Regions from separate parts of the Bacillus sp. AFS053548 genome, predicted to be linked through region 3. Evidence: riboswitches for the same ligand, from Rfam matches in the RefSeq annotation. Region 3 holds a riboswitch; each other region holds the start of a gene.
The links. Region 3 has a riboswitch for S-adenosylmethionine ahead of CN946_RS19405 (methionine ABC transporter ATP-binding protein). Riboswitches for the same ligand answer to the same signal wherever they lie in the genome.

Region 1 (7,977 bases), on a different contig from region 3:
TTATGACGAAATTGAACATAATCACAAAATAGATAGTATTAAGTCTTTAGTTGAAATAAAATTACTTTTATTTGGTAATTTGGTAAAACTTTGAGGATTGTTTTTAGTCCATTTTAGTTATCGTTAGTTCAATTAACATCTCTTTCGAATATTTAATCATGCTGTTGAACTTATTCATGCAATAGTTCAACAACAAATGGAGGATGATCTTTAATGGATCATCCTCTATTTTACTTATGAGTGATAATTGAACTAGCATTTGGATAATATGATATCTTAATAATAAATAAACATCTTTGGGGAATTCAAATATGAATAACTTTAGTGTCAACATAGATTACAATGATAATCCGGATTTAGTATCAGAAAAAGAAATAAAAGGGCAGTTACCTACATATTGAACTTTTAAAAAAATTATTTGCGGAGGATAAATATGAATTTTGAACAAATGGAGCATATTGTCACTGTCGAAATTGAAAAGTCTATTACAAAAGCAGCAGAAAAACTATTTATATCTACTCCAGGTTTGAGTCAATCTATTACCCAACTTGAAAACGAGCTTGGAATAAAAATTTTTAATCGATCCAAAAAAAGTATTACGCCAACTTTTGAAGGTGAAATAGTGGTTTCAACAGCAAATTCAGTTCTGAAAACTATAGATGAAATGAATAAAAAACTGAACATTTATAAAAACAGTTATCAAATGCATTTAAAAGTAAAAATTGCACCTGCTTTTTTTATATACTTCAAGAATTTTTGGTAAAGCTTAAACTAGAAAATGAAGATTTAACCTTTGAATTAATTGAACAAAATCCTACAAAGATTATTGAGAATTTTAATAAGGAAGATTTTGATTTTGCGCTTATCTCTGCAACCGTTGATGAGTTGAAAAAAGGTAAAAATATTTCTTATAAGCACATTTACAAAGGACATATATGTATAGCAGTTGGAAGAAACTCACCCTTTTATACATTAGACTTTGTAACTCCAAGTGATCTAAAAAATACTAAATTAGTAACTTATGAAACATCTGATTATAACCAGATTTTAAAATTTACGAAAATAAACCCAGAGCAAGTGATAATTAGTTCAAATAGGACTAGCATGCTTTTTAAGCTAGTAAAAGAAAGTGATGCTTTATATATCTTCACGACTTTGCACTAAAGAATTTTCCAATGGTATTAAATGGAGATTTGAAAATAATCCCACTGAAGGATAAACAGATGCGATTATTCGAACTTGATTTTTGGCTAATCTATTTAGAAACAAAAGGTTTATCGAATTTGTATAATGAGTTTCTTGAAGATTTTATAGAACATTTTAAAAAAGTATAATTAATAAAAAGATAGTAATCAGTAAATATTTAAATGTAAAATCAGTTCTTTTTTATAAAAGATAATATTATCCTTCATCTAGGACTAATTAGTTTTACATCCTCCATCAATGGCAAAACTAATGATAAAAGGAGGATACAAAAGTGACTCAAGATCGATTTGAAGAAGCATATGAAATGTATAGAAATCAAAGTGATGACGAACAAATGATGGTAGAGGATTCAGTAAATCAGGACAAGGAGCATATTGTTGCTGTTCGTAAAAATGAAGATGGTGATTTAATTGGCTTCAGAACAAGTTTTAATCGTGAACTAGATTATCTTCAAGCTTTGCAGGAAGCAAAAAGTGGAAATTTAGCACATGTAGATGTAATTCATAAGTATGGTCGTGACATACTCAGAAGTGAACCGGATGGTATAGCAGAGAATAATTTGAGTAATTTACCAGAATTTTAAAATATGGATAAAAAAGAAAGCTCAGTACAAATTACTGAGCTTTTTACATTGTCAATTTTGAAAAACAAGAAAATAATTTAAATAGTTTTATTCATACTATTTCGAGCTATAAGAAGAAATATAACTTGTCCAAATTTTTGCTATTTAAAATTGATAGACCATTCTTAGACTTTAAGATTAACCAACAAGTACTTTAGATTAACTGCCAAGATTTCTTATTCTTGGTAATTGGAATTGTTCAGCGCTCGCTGCTTCCATTGCTCCTCCTTCGTTATGCTCGGAATTAGTTCGAATTCTGCTTCTATTAAGTCTACTGTCTCTAACTTTTACTCCTTGCTGTCCTCCTAATTCATCATTATTTTGTCCTGCAATGCCACTTCTTCCATTACCATCTGCAAATTGAGAATTGGTATTCGCAGTTTGACTATTATTTCTAGCGTTTTGTCCACCTTGATTTGCGTTCATTCCAACATTTCTATTGATCTGACCTCCGCCTTCTGCTCTTTGCTCGAGCTGGAAACGGACATCTTTAAGTTCAATGTTGAAAAAATTAAAATTGATTGAACCATCTTGATTAGCTGCTGCAAGCACCTCTTGAATTTCTTCTTTTAAAGCTTTGAAATCTTCAAATTCTGCTGCCATAGTAAAAAACACTCCTTTCTATCAATACTCTCACTATATTCAGTTTTAATAGTTTCTGATTAGACATTTAATAGATTCTTCAATTTTTTAAATACTTTAGAGAAAAAAGTTTATAGTAAATAATTTATTTCCCCTGAAATTCCCACTATAAAATGTTGTTTTTTCCAAGTAACAGGTACAAATTACACAGAATAATTCATTTTTTCACATTTAAATCATAGATTAGTAATGGAGTGTGATCTAGTTGAATCCTTTATTATTAAAAATAGTAAAATCATTTTGCGGTGTAATTGTTATCGATCTGTTATTACTTATTTATTGCTTGTTACTAGGTAGCTATTTTCATATTTTACATTCATTTACTTGGTTCGGATTTAACATAATTGTTTTACCTTTTAGCCTTTTAGCATTTATTATTTCAATTGTTTATTTTAGTAAAAAAATAGAAATTGAGGTATCAGAAGAAATTGATGATCTTGAAGAAATTGAAATTGAAATTGAAATTGAGCATTCAACAAGAATGGAAAAATACCATCAGGCAGAAAAAAATTGAACTGAGGTGGTAAAATGGACCTCGAAAATATTGTTTTACGAAATATTGAAGAGCGGATCAAACGGCTAAGAGCAAAACAAGATGAAGATGGTTCTTGGGAATTTTGTTTTGAAGGTTCAATAATAACGGATAGTTTTATGATTTTATTATTGAATGATCTTGAATACAAAAATCAAAAGGTGATTGATGGGATTATCGATCGTATCATCAATCTTCAACATCCTAATGGAGCTTGGAAATTATACGAAGATGAAAAAGATGGAAACATAAATGCAACAGTACAAGCTTACATAGCTCTATTAATCTCAAAAAAGTATTCAAAAGAACATTCAAGTATGAAGAAAGCTGAAAAATTTATACGTGAAAACGGTGGAATTAAAAAAACGCATTTTATGTTAAAAATGATTCTAGCTACTCATGGTTTGATTGAATATCCTAAATTATTTTACTTTCCAATGAGTTATTTTTTGCTACCGGATAAAATGCCGTTAAGTTTATTTGATCTAAGTAATTATGCTCGAGTTCATTTAGTTCCAATGATTCTTTGTATAAATAAGCGATTTAAAGTGAAATTGGATGAGGATCTAACTATCGATCATCTTCTGGAAACTAGTGAGGTAGAATGGTTTTACGAAGAGCGAGGAAGTTTTTATCAATTTTTACTTGAAGAAGGTAAGAAGCTAGCTTCATATCCTCTCTATTTTCACCAGAAAGGATATGAAAAGGCTGAAAGATTTATTCTGGATCGTATTGAAACAAATGGAACTTTTTTTAGCTATGCTAGTTCTACATTTTATATGATTTATGCTTTAATGGCTTTAGGCTATGAAGCAGCTTCATCTGTCATTCAAAATGCTCTACAAGGACTTCTTTCATATGCAGCCAATACTGAAGCGGGACTTCATATTCAAAATTCGCCATCAAAAGTTTGGGATACTGCATTATTGTCATATGCAATTCAAGAAGCTGGTCACCAGGTAAGTGATCCGATTGTTTCGAAATCAATAAAATACCTGATAAAGAAACAACAAAATATGAATGGTGACTGGAAGGTTCATGCTAAAAACTTAAGTCCTGGCGGTTGGGGTTTTTCTGATGTTAATTCTTTTATCCCAGATAATGATGATACAGGAGCAGTTTTAAGGGCGCTTGCAAGAAGTGCTTTGGATCAATCCACAATTCATGAAAGTTGGTTGAAGGGAGTTCATTTTTTACTTGGACTTCAAAATGACGATGGTGGATGGGGAGCATTCGAAAAAAATGTAACAAATAAGTGGTTAACATTTTTACCAATTGAAAATGCAAAAGATGCAATCATCGATCCTTCTACTCCAGATTTAACTGGACGAATATTAGAATTTATTGGACACTATACGACGATTTCAAACGATGATCCGATTGTGAAAAAGGCGGTTAATTGGCTTTTAAAAAACCAAAAAACAAATGGTAGTTGGTATGGTAGATGGGGTATTTGTTATATTTATGGGACTTGGGCAGCGATTACTGGTCTTCGAGCCGTGGGAATTCCTAAAAATCATGAGGCAATTAAAAAAGCGGAGAAATGGTTAGTTAGTATTCAAAATGAAGATGGAGGTTGGGGTGAATCAGGTCTTGCACCTGTAAAAAATAAATATATTCCATTAAAATATAGTACACCTAGTCAAACAGCGTGGGCAGTTGATACATTACTTTTAATTCGTAATAAAGAAGATGAAGTAATTAGAAAAGCGATTAAATTTTTAACTACTCAAAGTGAATTAACAAATAAATCATTAACTTATCCAACTGGATTAGGATTACCTGGTCAGTTTTATATTCACTATCATAGCTATAATGAAATTTATCCGCTATTAGCACTAGCACACTATAAAAATAGTTAAATAATACTATTATGTAAACAAAATAAATTTATTTTTGGAAATCTTTCCATAAATGTCTTTTCTTTATCATATAAATATAGTAAACTGATTTATATTAAATATAACTAAATAATCCTTATCGAGAGTGGTGGAGGGACTGGCCCTTTGAAACCCGGCAACTTTAGCGAAAGCTAAAAAGTGCTAAATCCAGCATGTTTAAAACATGAGAGATAAGGCGTGATCTGTACTTAAACGTCATTCTCTCATTTTTTTTGAGAGAATGACGTTTTTTATTTTATATAAACGGGAAGTGATTGAATGGGCTTATTGGAAAAGTTAAAAGATGGAATTGTTTTAGGTGATGGTGCAATGGGAACGCTTTTGTATTCTGGCGGACTTCACAGTTGTTTTGAAGAACTGAATATTACTGAGCGTGATCGAATCATTCATATACATGAACAATATATAGATGCTGGCGCAGAAGTGATTCAAACAAATTCGTACGGTGCGAATGCTGGAAAACTGAGACAATATGGTTTGGAAAAGCTGGTTAAGCAAATTAATCAAATGGCTGTTAGAAATGCTAGAGCGGCTTCAAAAGGAAGAGCTTTAGTAATTGGTGGTATAGGTGGAATGAAATATGTAGGTTCTACTTTTACGACACCTTTAGAACGAGAGATGATGCTACTTGAGCAAGCTTCAGCGTTACTAGAAGAAGGCGTAGATGGTATCATGCTTGAAACATTTTATGATGAAAATGAATTATATGATGCTGTAAATCTATTAAGAGGAAGAACGGATTTACCAATTATTGCGCAAGTAACACTACAAGAAATTGGCATCATGCAAAGTGGCCAATATATTGAAAAAATTCTTCCTAATTTAATCGATTTGGGTGCAGATGTTGTTGGAATCAATTGTCATCTAGGACCACTTCATATGTTGGAGTCATTAAATACCGTTTCATTACCAACAAATGGTTACTTATCGGCATTTCCTAATTCAGGATTACCGCTATACAATGAGGGAAAATACGTATACAAATCGAATCCAGAATATTTTGAAGATATGGCAAAACCATTTATTGAACAAGGTGTAAGACTAATCGGTGGATGTTGTGGTACTACACCAGCTCATATCGCTGCTTTACGAAGTAAGATTGAAATTTTACAGCCTGTTACAAAAAAAGAAGTGAAAAACAGAACAATTAAAATTACAATCCCTAAGCAAGAAGAACAAAAGAATGAAACTTTAGCAGAAAAGGCAAAAAAGAGAACGACGATCATTGCAGAACTAGATCCGCCAAAAACATTACAAACTAGAAAGTTTTTTGAAGGGGCGAAAGCATTACATAGCGCAGGGGCTGATGCAATTACGCTAGCAGATAATCCACTAGCTTCACCTAGAATTTCGAACGTGGCGATGGCCTCACTGCTTCAAAGATTGGATGTTCCAGTTTTGACGCATTTAACTTGTAGAGATCGTAATATGATTGGACTTCAATCTCATTTAATGGGGCTATCAACATTAGGATTAAATGAAGTTCTTGCTATAACAGGTGATCCAGCAAGGGTAGGAGATTTTCCGGGTGCAACTTCAGTATATGATGTAGCCTCACTTGAACTAATTCGAATGATTAAGGAAATGAACGATGGTAGGCTTTATTCCGGTAAAAGTTTAGGAAATGGAACGAGGTTTTCTGTTGCAGCTGCTTTTAACCCGAATGTTCGAAAATTTGATGCCGCAATTAAAAGGCTTGAGAAAAAGGTTGAAGCGGGAGCAGATTATTTTTTAACTCAGCCAATTTATGATTTTGAAACGATTGATAAGTTATATGAGGCAACACGTCATATTAAACAGCCAATTTTTATTGGAATTATGCCACTTGTTAGTAAGAAGAATGCTGATTTTATTCATTATGAAGTTCCAGGAATTACTTTATCCGAAGAGGTAAGAAACAGAATTTCATCAGTTGAACCAGAGAGAGCAGTTGATGAAGGTAAAAAAATTGCAAAAGAGCTTATTGATTATATTAAGGATAAATTTAACGGCATTTATTTTATCACTCCATTTTTGAAGTATGAAATAACTCAGGACTTAATTCAATTTACTAAAAGCAGCAATAAAGAGGAGATTCAACTATGAAAACTTTAGACGTAGCATTAAAAGAAAAAATATTACTTCTTGATGGAGCAATGGGAACGATGATCCAGCAAAGAAACTTAACAGCAGATGACTTTGGTGGAGAAGAATACGAGGGCTGTAATGAATATTTAGTTGTTACAAGACCAGATGTTATACAAGAAATTCATGAGGAGTATATATTTGCTGGGTCTGACATAATCGAAACGAACACTTTTGGAGCAACAAATATTGTATTATCCGATTATAATTTACAGCATTTAGATATTGAATTAAATGAAATTGCAGCAAGGATTGCAAAGCAAGCTGTTGAAGCGTCGGGTAAAGATGTATATGTTGCAGGTGCGATGGGGCCAACAACAAAAGCAATCAGTGTTACAGGTGGTGTGACTTTTGATGAATTAATTACTGCATATAATCGACAAGCAACTGGATTAATTAAAGGTGGTGTAGACGTTTTATTAGTTGAAACTTGTCAAGATATGAGAAATGTTAAAGCTGCTTGTATTGGGATTAGTAACGCATTTAACGAATTAAATATAAAATTACCCGTTATGATTTCCGGAACGATTGAACCAATGGGGACAACATTAGCAGGTCAAACAATTGATGCTTTCTATTTAGCCATTGAACATATTTCTCCTATTTCAATTGGATTGAACTGTGCAACAGGACCTGAGTTTATGAGGGATCATGTTCGTTCATTGTCAGAACTATCTGAGACATTTGTTTCATGTTATCCAAATGCTGGTTTACCAGATGAAGATGGACATTATCATGAATCACCAGAATCATTAGCACACAAAGTACGTGATTTCGCTGAACAAGGATGGATTAACATTATAGGTGGTTGTTGTGGAACAACTCCTGAACATATTAGGGCAATGAAAGAAGCGGTAAATGGAATAACTCCTCGTCAACCTAAAAAAAGAGAGGATCATGCGGTTAGTGGTTTAGAATCACTTCGCTATGACGATAGTATGAGACCACTT
Region 2 (7,977 bases), on a different contig from region 3:
AAGTAACCATGGTTTTCACCTCATTTATATTTGTATTGTATTCAAATTTCATTTTATATACTTTTAATAACTTTCGCAGGGTTACCAGCCACTATAGTATTAGAAGGAACATCTTTCGTAACTACAGAACCTGCAGCTACAATTGAGTTATCTCCAATTGTAATGCCTGGTAAAATAGTACAACTACCTCCAATCCACACATCGTCTCCAATATGGATTGGAATCGCGTATCCGCTCTTATTTCGATTCTTTGGTTCAATCGAATGCCCAGCCGTATAGATCCCTACATTCGGACCAATCATACAGTTATTTCCTATTTTCACTTCTGCCATATCTAAGATTGTACAATTATAACCTGCATAAAAATGATCACCTACATGTATGTTAAAACCTAAATCACAATGAAAATTATGCTCAATACTTGGATTTACGCCTATTGAGCCAAACAGCTCTTTCAATATTTCTTCTTTTCTTTCGAACGATTCCACATTTATATTATTAAACTCTTGAACAAGTTTATGGGCACGTATATTTTTCATTTTTAATTCTTCTGTACCACGCTGATAATAAATTTTCTCTTTGGCTTCCATTTTAAGACTCCTTACTCATATGTAGTTTTTTCTATAAATCACTTCAATCTAAAATCTGCTAAACCTTCTTTCTCAACCAAATTCAATCAATCCAACAATTTGTTTTATCGCGATTTACATACTCTTTTTAAATTGGTAAAATCTTATTTCCTTCCACTCAAAATCACCGCATTTTCTAATACTTTTTTGTTCAATAAGCAGTTTATAGATACGAATACAGGTTTTATATTTAGCTTTTAATTTCAAGATATCTCAACCTTTTAGTTTTTATTTAAATTATACCTCTTCAAAAAAGTCTCGTTAATTCCAAATTCCAAAATAATTATCAAAGCTTTAGTGTAATAAAACAAACCTCTAATGCTATCCAATGCAATAGAGGTTTGTTTTATTAAGTATTAAATTGTAACTAATTCTTTTTCTTTGTTTCCGATTTTTGTAATGATATCACGGGCGATCCATACGCCACATGCGCTTGCTTGAGCTAAACCACGAGTAACTCCTGCTCCATCTCCACCTAGATATAATCCAGAGATTTCACTTTCAAAGCGTTCATTTAGCTTTGGTCGAGCCGAATAGAATTTTGCTTCTACCCCGTAGAAAAGTGTATGTTCTGCAGCGATACCTGGAGTTACATGGTTTAAAGCTTCTACCATTTCAATTAAACTTTTCATTGTGTTATATGGTAAAACTAATCCTAAGTCACCTGGTACTGCTTCTTTTAAAGTTGGTTCTAAAAAGCCTTCTTTAATACGTTTTTCAGTTGAACGGCGACCTTTTAAAATATCTCCGTATTTTTGTACGATTACTCCACCGTGTGAAAGCATGTTTGCAAGGCGTGAAACCTCGTGCGCATATTCATTTGGTTTATCAAATGGTTCTGCGAATTGATGCGATACTAATAAGGCAAAGTTTGTGTTTGGACTTCCTAATTTAGGGTCTTTATAAGCATGACCATTAGCAGTCATAATTCCTGAATGATTTTCAACTACTACGTGTCCAGACGGATTACTACAGAATGTTCTGACTTTTGTACCCACGCTAGTATTAAATACAAATTTTCCTTCGTATAAGTGCTTGTTAATCTCTTCCATTACTACGTTTGAAGTCTCAACACGAACACCAATATCAACTTGATTCGTTGACATTTTTAAACGACGTTTTTTCATAACATCAGTTAACCATTTTGAGCCATCACGACCAGGTACAATTACAACTTTCTCAGCATGTAATTCTTCACCTTTTTTTAATTTAATTCCCTTTATAATATGAGTACCTTCAACCTTTTCAGTAATTAAGTCCTCTACTTCAGTTTTATACTTCATATCGATTTTCGTTTTTAAATACTCATAAATGCTTTTTAGAATTTCTAAGTTTTGTTCCGTTCCTAAATGACGAACTTGTGCACGTAATAATTTAAGTCCAGCTGCGTAACCACGACGTTCAATATCTCTAACTTCTTCTGTTAAAGGATCCGTAATCGATTCAGTCGCGCCATGTTCTAAATTAATTTCATCTACGTATTTGATTAATTCTACTACTTGTGAATCAGATAAGTAATCTGTCATCCATCCACCAAATTCGCTTGTAATATTAAATTTCCCATCCGAATATGCTCCAGCACCACCAAAACCATTTGTAATTGAACAAGCTGGTAAACACCCCGAAAATTCTTTTTTACCTGCAGCAGGCGGACATTTTTCAATTTTCTTTTGTAAAATCGGGCAATGTCTTGCGAATATATCATGTCCTTTATCAACAAGTAGTACCTTAGCATTAGGCATTTTTAAAGTTAATTCATAACAAGTAAAGATTCCAGCAGGTCCTGCTCCAACAACGATTACATCATACATCTATATATACCTCCAAATAAGGTTTAAATTATTTCATTTGATCAACCTAAAATAGAATACCATCAATCAGAATGCGTTTCAAGTAAAAACACGAACATTTTTTGTGTTTTTTTCAAAAAACATTCGTTTATAAACAAAGTGAAACCTTTTCATTAGAAATAACCATCTATCAATTAGCATTTTTTATCCAATATTAGACAATTCAAACTTGAATATTAATTAATTGACATCAGACTATTTATAATTTAACAATTTTGTTGATTTCATCCTAAATTAACTAAAAGTTAATGATTGGAATACGAAAATATCCTATTAGATAGAATCACAATCACATCAAGTTGAATAGTTATATAAATAACAGATATTTTATATTGGAGATGGAAAAGATGCTAGAAGAAAATATCAAGGAAAAGGAAGGGAAAGACCAAAATCAGAAAACCCCTATAGAAGATGACGTTTTACAAGCAAGTCTTGAAAAACAAATTGTTGCTGCATCATGGGTAAAGGCAGTTGCACAATTATATGAAACGATTACATTATCAAAATTATATTCAATTGACAAAGATCCAATCTTTCAAGGGAAAAGAGATATTATATCAGGAATGTGGATTGGTACAGCTGGTCAATTATCTGTAGCTTTTTATGTTTCTAAGCAATTGTTCACTTCAGATAAGAAAAATTTACTTGAGTTACAAAGAAAAATCGTGCTCTCTGATTCAATTCAATTAGTTGGGAACGCATTGGCACTTATTGGTGCAGCTGAGGTAATTCAAGAGGAAATTGGCGATGGGGAAATATTCCTTTCATAGTCATATAAATATAAAATCATTTTTTCTACTTAAAAATTCACATTTAATGTACGCTTCTTCAAAATGCAAAATAAATAAATATAAAATAAATAAATCCCACAGAAATTCCATTGTGGGATTTTAGTTTATAATTTTTTCGTGTTTCTAGGATAGATTCTCCAATTTAATTAATTGTTTTCCCTATTCCCTGCACTTCTTGTTTTTCTCCTACTCCTGCATTTAATGCTTTTTGGAAGCTTGCAATCAAGTCTTCAATATCTTCTAGACCAACGGACACTCTTATTAATGTATCTTTAACGCCTAATCTTTCACGAACATCGAGCGGTATTGCAGCATGAGACATCTTTACAGGATAGGAAACAATTGTTTCAACTCCACCTAGTGAAACTGCAACAGCAACGTTTTCGACTGATTGTAGGAAACTTGTTGTTTGTTCAATCGTTTTTAGTGTAAATGAAAGGACTGCTCCTCCTCCAGTAGCTTGCTCAAAATGAACATCATGACCAGGATGATCTTTTAGTCCAGGATAATATACATCCTCAACTTCTTCTTGTTCTAAAAGCCAGTTTGCTAATTTTGATGCAGTTTGTTCAAATGCATCCATACGAACTTTTAAGGTCTTTAATCCTCTTAATGTTAGCCAACAGTCTTGTGGACCTAAAATAGCACCGAATGAATTTTGGATCGTGTATAAATCATTTGCAAGTTCTTCCGAATTTACGACCGCTAACCCTCCGATTACATCGCTATGACCGGCAATAAATTTTGTTGCACTATGAACGACAATATCAGCTCCTAAATCTAATGGTCTTTGTAAATAAGGTGATAAAAAACTATTATCTACAATGACAAGTATGTCATTTTCTTTTGCAATTTTTATTGCACTACTTAAATCAGTAATTTTCAAAAGAGGGTTTGACGGTGTTTCTAAATAAAGTCCTTTTGTATTAGGCTTTATTCCGGCTTTAATCTCTTGTAAATTCGAAGCGTCAACAAAAGTAAAATCGATTCCGAAACGATTTAATACTTTTGTCGCTATTCTAAATGTTCCTCCATACACATCTTCACAAATGACTATATGATCTCCAGCTGAGAACAAAGACAATACTGATGAAATTGCAGCCATCCCAGATGAAAACGCAAAACCACGCACACCATTTTCTAATTTTGCAATTGTATTTTCTAATGCTTCTCTTGTTGGGTTTCCACTTCTTGCATAATCGTACTTACCAAAATTCTCTATATCAAATTGATGAAATGTTGAAGTTTGATAAATCGGAATACTTAATGCGCCTGTTGCCTGATCTATTTCATTTCCGTTATGAATTAATTTCGTTCCAAATTGCATTCTCATCACCCCAATGCATTTTCTAAGTCATTTAATAAATCATCAATATGTTCAATACCAACAGATAATCGAAGTGTATGGTCATCTAGACCAAGCTTTCTTTTAAATTCCTCTGGCATTTCTGAATGAGTTTGCGTATGTGGATACGTAATTAATGATTCAACTCCACCTAAACTTTCTGCGAATGTAATGACTTTTACGGTTCCTAGAACCTGTTCAACCAAACTTAAATCTTTCACTTTAAATGAAATCATTGCACCAAATCCAGTTGCTTGTTCTTTAATAATTGAATACCCTTTATGCGATGGTAACCCTACATAATACACTTCAGTAACATTTGGATGATTTTCTAAAAATTTCGCAAGTACAATCGCATTTTTTTGACTGTATTCCATACGTAAATGTAATGTTTTAATTCCTCTTAGGATTAACCAAGAGTCAAATGGAGCTAATGTTGCACCTGTTGATTTTTGATAATAACGAATTCGTTCATTCGTATATTCTGAATTTGTCACGACAAAACCAGCAAGTGTATCATTATGGCCACCTAAATACTTTGTTCCACTATGAACAACAACATCTGCCCCTAATTCAATTGGTCTAAAGAAATAAGGTGTTAAAAATGTATTATCAACGATCACAATAATATCTCGTTCTTTTGCAATCTCTACTACTCTTTTTAAATCTGTTACTTTCATCATTGGATTTGATGGTGTTTCAATAAAAATTCCTTTTGTGTTCGGTTTAAGTGCATCAAGAATATTTTCAATTTCAGTCGTATCAACAAAATTATGCTCTAGTCCATATGGCGAATAAATTTCTTCGAATAAACGATATGTACCACCATATAAATCATCTGAAACAATTAGGTGGTCACCTTTTTTAAATAAGCTTAATACTGCAGTAACGGCTGCATTACCTGTTGAAAATGCAACACCATAATTTGCACTTTCTAATTTAGCCACAGTATTTTCGACTTCTTCTCGAGTTGGATTTTGTAATCTTGCATAATCATATCCAGTCGATTGATGAAGTCCTGCATGCTTAAATGTAGCAGATTGATAAATTGGATAACTAATCGCACCAGTTAATGGATCATAACCTTTGCTTCCATGTACAGCTACTGTTTCAATCGATTTTTTATTCGTGTTTAAAGCCTCTTTTGTGTTAGTCATTATAAATCCCCCATTTTAGTCAATTAAAAAACCACTTCTTAAAAAATAAGAAGTGGTTATGTCCGCAAAATATACATATCGCTCTTATCTTCCAGGTTTTTCACCTGCAGGATTTAGCACTTTCTAGTTTTCACTAGAGTTGCCGGGTTTCGTCGGGCCAGTCCCTCCACCGCTCTTGATAAGATTATTAAATTATATTCATAAGTATATTAAAAACTCTGATAATTATCAATCATTTTTTTTCGTTATTTCATTATTGGCTTTTCATTTCCATTCAACAGGTAATAAACTTTGATAAAGTGTGCTCTTATATCGATCATCAATTAGTAATAAAGTCCCTTCATCTGATTCAGAGCGAATAACTCTTCCACCCGCTTGCATTACTTTATTCATACCCGGAAAGACATATGCATAATAATACCCATTTTTTCCAACCGAATTAAAATGCTCCTTTAAAATATTTCTTTCTAAACAAATCTGCGGCAATCCTACACCAACTACTACGACACCATTTAATCGATCACCCTTTAAATCGATCCCTTCAGAAAATATTCCACCTAACACAGCAAAGCCAACTAACGTTTCCTCATTTAAACTATCAAACATTAAAAGGAACTCTTCTCGTTCAATTTCAGACATACCATTTTCTTGAACGATTGTTTTTATGTTAGGGTATTTTTCTTTAAATAAATCAACACTTTGAATTAAATATTGATATGACGGATAAAAGACTAAATAATTACCTTTTCTTTTCGTAATTTCTTTATAAACCGAATCAATTAATCTTTCTAAATTTCTTTCACGATCTTGGTATCGAGTTGATAGAGGGTCAATTGTTATTTCCAGTTGCTCCCTATGAAAAGGAGAATCGATTGAAATTGTATAATCGCGACTTTGATCACCAAGCATATCTTGAAAATATTGTATTGGAGTTAAAGTAGCTGAGAAATAAATAATTGAGCGAAATCTTTTTATAACGTCATTTACTACTTTAGATGGATCAAGGCAAAATAATTTTAAATGAACTTCACTTTTATAAAGTTCATAATAGCATACATAATTTTCATCAAAAAACTCTGCGATTTTGACGAAGTTGAGTGACTCAAAATAAGTATCAAGAAGAAGTTGTTTATTTTCGTCCTCTTCCATTTCCTGTAATTTTATTTCGACGATTTCATTAAATGTATGTAGAAGTTCCAATAAATCCTCATCAATTTCCTTTGAAACTGGGGTTACAACGTCCTTCCATTTCTTTCTTAATTCAATAAATCGCTTATTTATTTCATTTATTATGGCATAAAGTTCATCTTTTAAATTTTTATATCTATTTTTCAACTCTAAAAATTTAGATTTGAATAGACTTGCAGAATACATTTCTCTTGCACGATCAACAAGATTATGAGCTTCATCAATTAATAAAACTGAACTTCGTTTATGTTCATCAAATAATCGTTTTAACGATACTCGTGGATCAAAAATATAATTTACATCACAAATAATAGCATCTGAAGAATTTAATAAATCTAATGAGTATTCAAAAGGACAGACTGTATGTTTCCGTGCATATTCTTCTATTTTCTCCCTAGTTAGCGCTTTTTCTGATGAAAGAATATCAAGAACAGCCTCATTTATCCGGTCATAATAACCATTGGCAAATTCACAATATTCTTTCTGACACATCGTCTTTTCTTTAAAACAGATTTTATCTTTTGCTGTAATCGTCGTACACTTCATACAAAGTCCTTGATCTGTCATGCGCTTAAACGCTTCTTCAGCAACAGTCCTAGTAATCGTCTTAGAAGTTAAGTAAAACATTCGATTTATACTATTCTCACCTATACTTTTAACAGTTGGAAAAATAGTAGAAACTGTTTTTCCTATTCCGGTTGGTGCAACTGCAAATAAATTATTACCTTCCTGAATCGTTTGATATACCGCACCAGCTAACTTTCTTTGACCTTTTCTGAAAGAAGGAAAAGGAAAATTTAATTCTTTTATTGTCTCATTCCTTAACTCAATATGATCGTATTTCCATTTTGCAAAAGGATAATAAATTTCTAGCATTTTGTATAAGTAATTTGTTAATTCATCCTTTGTAAACAAATGATCAAAGCTTATTTTTTGCTCAGTTAAAATATTAATATATGTAAGTCTAAGTGTAATCGTATCAAGCTGTAATTCTTCACAAATAAAATATCCATAAAC
Region 3 (7,977 bases):
TTCCACCCTCATCTCTTCTACGGCAAGAATTTTGTGTAAAATCATTCCATTCTTCTTCGCTTGAAACACCAAATGAATAATAAATGAACTTATAGTAATTCTTCAATTCAGTAAATGTTTTAAATTGAGGTGGTGTACCAACATAGCTAATAATTCTTTTAATTCCTTCAATATCTTGTGGCTGGTTTTCTGAAGCTCCTGCCCCAATATCATTTAATACTAAATGAGAAATACGGTTAAGATGTTTCGGTGTGCCAGCAAGTCGCATTCCAATTGCTCCACCCATCGAAGTCCCTACCCAACGAACTTGTTCAATTTCTAAACGGTCTAATAAACCAATCGCTAGATTTACATAGTATTCAAAACAGTAATCTTGCTCAGGAGAAGTACTCCACTGACTTAACCCTCGCCCAATCGTATCTGGACAAATTACATGGTAATCCTTAGCTAAATGACGAGCTAAAATATCAAAATCCCTACCATTCCTGGTTAAACCATGCCAGCAAACAACTGTTGGATTTTTTCTTTCTCCCCATTCTGTAAAATGAAGCTCCATTCCATTAATCGATTCAAACCGAGACTCAGGATAAAAAATGTCAATCACTCCATTCATTTTAGTGTCCACTTTATGTAATATTCGATTTTTATAAAAATATCCCTATTAAAATAACTGTGAAAAAAATGAACTATTCGGGTTTAATTAAATAATAATAAAGACAAATACAGCACAATCATAGATATTAAAAAAGAAAATAGAATTGATACAAGAATAATTGAATTATGTGCTGGTATAAATTTTCCATTTTGAATTTCTTTCCGCTTTTTACTGTACTGAATAGTAGCTAATACCCCAGAAATTAAACCAACAACACATGCATATATGCCAAGAAAAATTGCTAATGTATTGATGAACTGGTTATCACTAATTTTAATTGTAAAATGTAGTGATGTTGTTAAAAATCCTACACCAGTAATTGAGATTGCAGTTCGCAACCATGCTAAATATGTCCTTTCGTTTGCTAGATGCTGTTGTGCATATTTAACACTTTCATCTGATAAATCTTTTACTTTACTTAAAGAAACCATATTAAATTACCCCTATCAAAGATTTATAGAATGATAAACTTGTTATATCTAAGTTTTAGTTTAATCTTTAAGATTTAAGATTTAGTAAAATTGGGATTACGTTTTGTTAAAAATTGAATGGGGTAATGTAAACCTATATTTTTTACTTCGAAATTAGCGGAAGGAGAAATTAACAGAAGACTACTATATAAATAGAACAAATAATGTCATTAGACTTAGCTTTCAAAAATAAAACGGTCAAAAAGATGGTAATTCCGTCCATCTTTCTGACCGTTCAATCTAACTATTTTTCTGTTTGTTGAAATTCTTTTTGAACCTTTTTCAAAAGGTTTTTATCGGTAATTAAACGATAGCCCGTTAGAGCCAATGCTTTTGCCCCCGTTACTAAGGCATGATCACCAAGCGGCGATCTCGCAGCTTCACGGAATTCATTCGTATGAGCAATTAAATCATTAGGTCCTATTTTAATATATGCGTGAGAAGTTGGAACAACATGGCTTACGTTTCCGGCATCAGTAGATCCAAGCCCGCCGCTTTTGCCATTCACTACTTCACCCAATAGGCTTAGTTCTTCACCGACAATCTCATCAAGAGATTGATTGATAATAAAATCATGGACTTCATTTTGGAATCTTTCAATTTTCACAGTACTACCAGTTGCAAGTGCTGCTCCTTCGGCAATATTACGAATCTTAGTAGATACTTCCTCCGTACGCTTCCAAGTACTAGCACGGATGAAAAATCTCGCTGAAGCATACTCTGGAATAATATTTGGTGCATCGCCTCCATGAGTGATAATTCCGTGTATGCGAACATCACTAGAAAGCTGCTGACGAAGGGCATTAATGCCATTGAATAACTGGATTACTGCATCTAAGGCATTGATTCCATGTTCTGGTGACCCAGCAGCATGGGCTGCTCTTCCATAAAAATGGAAGTCTAATGGATCTACTGCCAATGATGGACTCGACAAACCTGTTTTGCCACTTGGGTGGAGCATAAGAGCTGCATCAACACCTTCTAGTAAACCATTTTTTACGAAACTCCCCTTCGCACTTCCGTTTGGTCCACCCTCTTCTGCAGGTGTTCCAAATATGATAACCTCTCCGCCAGTCTCAGAAATGACTTCAGCAAGAGCGATTCCTGCTGCTACACTTGTCGTTCCAATAATATTATGTCCGCATGCATGACCAAGACTAGGTAATGCGTCATATTCTGCTAAAAAAGCGATGGTTGGACCTTGCTTAGATGACGTTTTCCTTGCTACAAAGCCTGTTTCGTGGCCAGCAATATTACGTGTTACATCGAAACCAGCTTCTACTAGAATTTTAGTATGTGTTTCAGATGCAAAAAATTCTTGATTACCAATTTCAGGTTTCTCATGAATTTTGTGGCTAATTTCAAGATAGACTTCCTTCGATTCCTCAATACTTTTCACAATTTGTTCTCTTTGTGTTTCAATTTTGACTGTCATTTAAACTTTTCTCCCTTCCATTCTTTTAAATAAGTATGAACTAGCTTTATAGATTTTTAATTTTATCAATTGAAATGACTACTGGAACTGTAGCACCTTTGTCACGTTTAATAATGTAATCATGAACTTCTTTTGATTGATAAGCCTTTACAATCTTTGCAAAGTCCTTGTCATTTTTATTCTTCGTACGAGATGCAATAACATTGATATACGGCATAGCTGCTTTATCATTAGGATCTTCTTTATAAAGTGGATCCTTTGCAGGGTCTAAGCCCGCTTGAACGGCGAATCCATTATTGATGATAGCCGCTGCCACATCATCCAATGATCTAGCTGTTTGCCCTGCAGCAATCGGTTTGATTTTTAGATGCTTAGGATTTTCTTTAATTTGTTCAATACTTCCTTTAGGATCAAAATTATCTACTAAACTAATTAACTTTGAAGATTGTAATAGTTTAAGTGCACGGCCTGCGTTCGTAACATCATTTGGTATTGTAATAGTTGCTCCATCTGGAATATCACTTAGCTTTTTAAATTTATGTGAGTAAATACCCATTGGCGCAATCACCGTCGAGCCAATCGCAGAAATATCTAAATTATGATCACCTTTAAATTGGTTCATATAAGTAATCGTTTGAAAAGCATTTAAATCAAGACTACTGTCATTAAGTGCTGTGTTAGGCTGAACATAATCTGAAAATGAAATAATTTTCAATTTAATGCCTTCACTTTTTACTTGTTTTTGTACAATATTCCAAAGTTCATAGTCATCACCGTTAATACCAATCTTAACTGTTCTCTCCTTTCCATTACCTGATGATGCATTAGAACCACATGCTGATAATACCGAAACCGTTAATAATAATGCTGCAAAAATAGTAAAAAACTTTTTCATCCTCTTTTCCTCCTTACGTATCTTGACCACGTATTTCCTAAACTTTGTATTATTTGAACTATGACTACTAGTAATACAACAGTAATGATAATAACCAATGTTTCAAAGCGCTGATAACCATATGTAATAGCTAAGTCACCTAATCCACCAGCACCAACAGCACCAGCTGCCGCAGTTGATCCAATCAATCCAATCGTTGCTGTTGTAAATGAAAGAATCAACGATGGAATCGCTTCAGGCAAAATAAACTTCACGATAATTTGAAACTTTGTTGCTCCCATTGAATAGGCTGTTTCCAGCACTCCCTTATCTACTTCTAGCATGGAGTTCTCAATCAATCTAGCCAAATAAGGTCCTACAAAGATCGAAAGCGGAACAATTGCTGCTACTACGCCAATGGACGTTCCCGTCAATAATCTAGTAAATGGAATAATGGCAACTAGCAAAATAATAAATGGTACAGATCGAACAATATTAATAATGGTATTTAACAACGTAAATAAAGGTTTGTTTTCCATTATATGACCTGGCCTTGTTACAACTAGGATAATACCTAGAGGCAATCCTATGATTGTGCCAAAAATAAATGACCCTAAAACAGTTAGAAATGTATCTTGAGTTGCCTGCAAAAACTGCGGCCAAAAGAATTCCCAATTAAGCTCCATTTAACTCAACCTCCCTTACTTCTATCCCCTTTTCCGAAATAAATTTAATAGCTTTTGCGCTTTCCTCTTTTGTTCCTTCTAGTGCCACAAGCAAATTCCCATAAGGTCTTTCTTGTAGCTCTGTGATCGATCCATAAAGAATATTTAAATGAATATCGAATTTTTTAAGAACCTCTGATAATAATGGATTGGCCGCCTTTTCACCTCGGAAGACTAATTGATAATATTTTCCCTTTGATAATGATTTCGATAACTTAGATGGCACCTCATTTTGTAATACTGTGTTAACAAAATTCTTTGTAATACTTTTTTGTGGATTCGTAAATACGTCGTAAACATTACCTTCTTCAACAATTTCACCATTATCAATGACGGCCACTTTATCACATAAATCACGAATTACACTCATTTCATGGGTAATAAGGAAAATTGTAAGATTATAGGATTTATTTACTTTCCTTAAAAGCTCTAATACATTCTTTGTTGTTTCGGGGTCCAATGCAGATGTAGCTTCATCACATAGTAGAAGATCTGGATCTGTTACGAGTGCCCTTGCTATTCCCACTCTTTGCTTTTGTCCTCCCGACAAGTGCCCCGGAAATACATCTTGCTTCCCTGTAAGTCCAACAAATTCAATTAATTCCATTACCTTTTCCTGAACATCCCGTTTCTTTTTTCCTTCAAGGTATAGCGGCATTGCTATATTATCAAACACCGTTTTGGCAGAAAGTAGATTAAAGTGTTGGAAGATGACACCAATTTTTCTACGTGTCTTACGTAACTCTTCATCTTTTAATGTCATTAGGTCCAATCCATCAATGAGAACTGATCCTTCTGTTGGCTCTTCAAGTCTATTTAAACAACGGATCAATGTACTTTTTCCTGCTCCGGAAAAACCAATGATTCCAAAGATTTCCCCTTTCTCAATTTTCATATTAATATTATTTAAAGCTTTAATTGGTGGCCTTCCAGGATAAACCTTCGAGACATTTTTAATCTCAATCAAATTCCTTCCCCCCATGCAAGTTATTCCAATCACAATAACCAAGTAAACACATTTGAAAACTAGGATTTATATCTATATTTCCCCCTTTTTCTCCTATGGCACCTCATCAAAAAACCCCCCTTCTTATCCAATAAGACAGATAAGAAGAGGGGTTATAATATATAAGCCACTTTACTTCTTATCTTTCAAATCGCTTGAACGATTTGCAGGAATTAGCACGGTATTTGTTACGAAACAACAAACCCGTTGCCGAGGTATCGCAGGGCCAGTCCCTCCACCTCTCTGGATAAGTAATAGAATTTATTAAGTTTTTAAATTATTGAGTTCATGTTATCTCTCTTTTTATAATCCGTCAAGAATTATTTTTAAATTTTTTAGTAAAAATTGTGTTTTGAAATAGCATTTTTTTTACGAGCACTGTTTGACGCAGGTCTCAGGTCCTTCATATTCAAATCAAAAAACCTATTTCACAAACCCTTTGGAATAGGTCTATATACTTATTTTTTTGTATTTTATTAGTATTTCATTGAAGAGAAGTACAAAAAAGCAGACTAGGCTTCGATAAAAGAAACCTGTCTGCATATTTGTATTGTGCCTACCATAATCCAGGCTTTACAACCATAAACCATAGCATAACCATCAAAAGAACGATGTAAATCCAGATAGAGCGACGAAGCTTCTGAATCAACATTCTATGGTCATAGGTTGGTTCACTGAATTTCCGAATGGTCGGTGAAAAAGCTCTAGCTAGGAAGAATAATGAGCTCACCAAAAGAAGAATAGTCATCACAATCCAAGATGTCTTCCACGACCAATGGCCCGCTAGTACCAACAATACCCCTGATCCAACCAGTACATGCCCAGCATGCTTTGCCAATCTGACAGCAAACCGGAATACATCCAAATAGCTCTGTTGTATCGCGGACTTTGTAGTATGCAGCTTTTTGAGTATCGGAATCAATACAAAAAAAGGACCAATTGATAAGATTACACTAGCAATATGTATGTAAAGAAGCAGTCTATACAGCATGTAAATTAATCTTGGATGAGACGGAACTCATGAACCCATACCCTCATTTTTGGCAGCCAAGGCATTCCAGGATGGATTGACAGGATCGATTGCTTATACTCTTCTACAGTCGAATAGCCTTCCTGCTTAGCATCCTCATCTGTCAATTCACCAAGGGCTTGAGAGTAAACTTTTTCAACAACATACTGATTATTTTGAAGGGTCATAACTTCCCCAACATCTGCATATCTTCCGTTTCGGCGAGTAGCAGTTTTTTGCCCTGCCAATACCTTTTCAACATCCTCTTGAAGCGTAACAAGGCGTTCAATCGTACATGTTTTTGGCGGTAAAGCGTTCGTTTCATTCTGATTTGTCATTTAAATCATTCTCCATTTCAATTTAATTTTGTAGTAAAGGCAATTAAAAAAAACGACTAGTTCCATTTTAATTAAATTAGTACAAAATAAGCAAATTTTATTTAAAAATATTGCAATAAGAAGCAGAGAAAAAGGACCTTACATGTAGCACCATAATAAAGACCAATAAAAAAACAGAAAAACTCCCAAAATAGTTTTTCTGTTTTTTTTTACAGTTAGTCCTCATTCAGCTAATCCATGATTTTATAATCGTAAACCAAATTTTCAAAGCAGTAAAACCGATTAATACTGCCAGAATCCCTCGTAAAACCTGTGTTTTTGTTTTTTTGCCTATTTTTGCACCTAATGGTGAAGCGATTAAGCTTGCAATAACAACAATAATAGTAGGCAATACTTCAACTTGACCAGTAGAGATTTTTCCGATCGTTACACCAATTGAAGAGATAAATGTTATGGCAAGTGAAGAAGCGATTGTCACACGAGTTGGTATTTTTAAGATTGTTAACATGATTGGTACTAACAGAAATGCTCCTCCTGCACCAACAATCCCTGCACTAGTGCCCACAACAAATGCTAGGCCTGCCGCAAGCCATACATTAATTGAAATTTGACCATCTGTTGACATCTCGACGTTTTTTCGAGGAATAAACATTAAAACGACCGCTATCATTGCTAAAATACCATAAACAAGGTTAATCCCATGTTCTGAAAGTAGATTTGAACCAAATCCACCAAGAAAACTTCCTATTAGTACACTTATTCCCATACTTAATATTACTTTTTTGTTTAAATAACCGCTTTTACGATAGCTTAATACTCCACCTAAAGTCGCAAATACTACTTGGACGGCACTTATACCTGAAACTTGATGTGGTGTGAAAGCAGCAAATCCTAATAATGGAGGAATAAATAGGAGCATTGGATAATTTATAATCGCTCCACCAATTCCTACCATTCCTGAAATAAAGGACCCAAAAAAACCAACTAAGAAAAGTACTAAAATTAAGGTCCACTCCATTTAAAGTCCTCCTATAATAGAAAAGGAGATGCGACTCTTAACTCTCCTTTTCCTATTAATCTATTAGCTTAACCTTTTTTAATCCAAAACTTTAAAACATTGTCTTCTTCGGTATAATTTAATAATTCGTGTCCACCTGATTTAGCCCAAGCTGCAAGGTCGTTTTTAGCACCTTTATCAGTGACATGAATTTCTAATACTTCTCCTACTTCAATCTCTGCAATTGCTTTTCTTGTTTTTACAATTGGAATTGGACATGCTAAGCCTTTTGCATCTAATAATTTTGTAGCTTCCATTCTATTCTCCTCCAAGTCTTATTATCGTACTGCACAGCGATTTGGACCAATTTCCATTTCTCTCTGTTTTTCTTCATTTAATTTAATTTTGCCCATATTAACTTCACGGATTTCTTGATATGAGTTTGGTTGTGGTGGTAAGTTTTCAGTT

Region 1: linked by a shared signal. The riboswitch ahead of CN946_RS01245 (bifunctional homocysteine S-methyltransferase/methylenetetrahydrofolate reductase) and the one ahead of CN946_RS19405 (methionine ABC transporter ATP-binding protein) in region 3 are both predicted to bind S-adenosylmethionine.
Region 2: linked by a shared signal. The riboswitch ahead of CN946_RS13580 (trans-sulfuration enzyme family protein) and the one ahead of CN946_RS19405 (methionine ABC transporter ATP-binding protein) in region 3 are both predicted to bind S-adenosylmethionine.

Annotation. Positions count from the first base shown of each region.
Region 1 is NZ_NUHI01000003.1:88,652-96,628, forward strand. It holds gene CN946_RS01210 (HAD family hydrolase) at 1-94, shown strand, start outside; gene CN946_RS01215 (LysR family transcriptional regulator) at 434-763, shown strand; gene CN946_RS01220 (LysR substrate-binding domain-containing protein) at 757-1,164, shown strand; gene CN946_RS01225 (DUF3892 domain-containing protein) at 1,541-1,789, shown strand; gene CN946_RS01230 (hypothetical protein) at 1,988-2,431, opposite strand; gene CN946_RS01235 (hypothetical protein) at 2,676-2,984, shown strand; gene CN946_RS01240 (terpene cyclase/mutase family protein) at 2,999-4,864, shown strand; SAM riboswitch class I at 4,977-5,080, shown strand; gene CN946_RS01245 (bifunctional homocysteine S-methyltransferase/methylenetetrahydrofolate reductase) at 5,162-6,988, shown strand; gene metH (methionine synthase) at 6,985-7,977, shown strand, end outside.
Region 2 is NZ_NUHI01000026.1:9,191-17,167, forward strand. It holds gene CN946_RS13555 (cysteine hydrolase family protein) at 1-10, opposite strand, end outside; gene CN946_RS13560 (sugar O-acetyltransferase) at 54-590, opposite strand; gene CN946_RS13565 (NAD(P)/FAD-dependent oxidoreductase) at 986-2,440, opposite strand; gene CN946_RS13570 (hypothetical protein) at 2,827-3,249, shown strand; gene CN946_RS13575 (trans-sulfuration enzyme family protein) at 3,413-4,597, opposite strand; gene CN946_RS13580 (trans-sulfuration enzyme family protein) at 4,603-5,772, opposite strand; SAM riboswitch class I at 5,854-5,957, opposite strand; gene CN946_RS13585 (ATP-dependent DNA helicase) at 6,037-7,977, opposite strand, start outside.
Region 3 is NZ_NUHI01000038.1:453-8,429, forward strand. It holds gene CN946_RS19380 (alpha/beta fold hydrolase) at 1-613, opposite strand, end outside; gene CN946_RS19385 (YidH family protein) at 697-1,086, opposite strand; gene CN946_RS19390 (M20 family metallopeptidase) at 1,370-2,560, opposite strand; gene CN946_RS19395 (MetQ/NlpA family ABC transporter substrate-binding protein) at 2,607-3,455, opposite strand; gene CN946_RS19400 (methionine ABC transporter permease) at 3,452-4,120, opposite strand; gene CN946_RS19405 (methionine ABC transporter ATP-binding protein) at 4,110-5,126, opposite strand; SAM riboswitch class I at 5,302-5,419, opposite strand; gene CN946_RS23885 (hypothetical protein) at 5,722-6,156, opposite strand; gene CN946_RS19415 (ASCH domain-containing protein) at 6,162-6,512, opposite strand; gene CN946_RS19420 (sulfite exporter TauE/SafE family protein) at 6,739-7,530, opposite strand; gene CN946_RS19425 (sulfurtransferase TusA family protein) at 7,599-7,826, opposite strand; gene CN946_RS19430 (MBL fold metallo-hydrolase) at 7,848-7,977, opposite strand, start outside.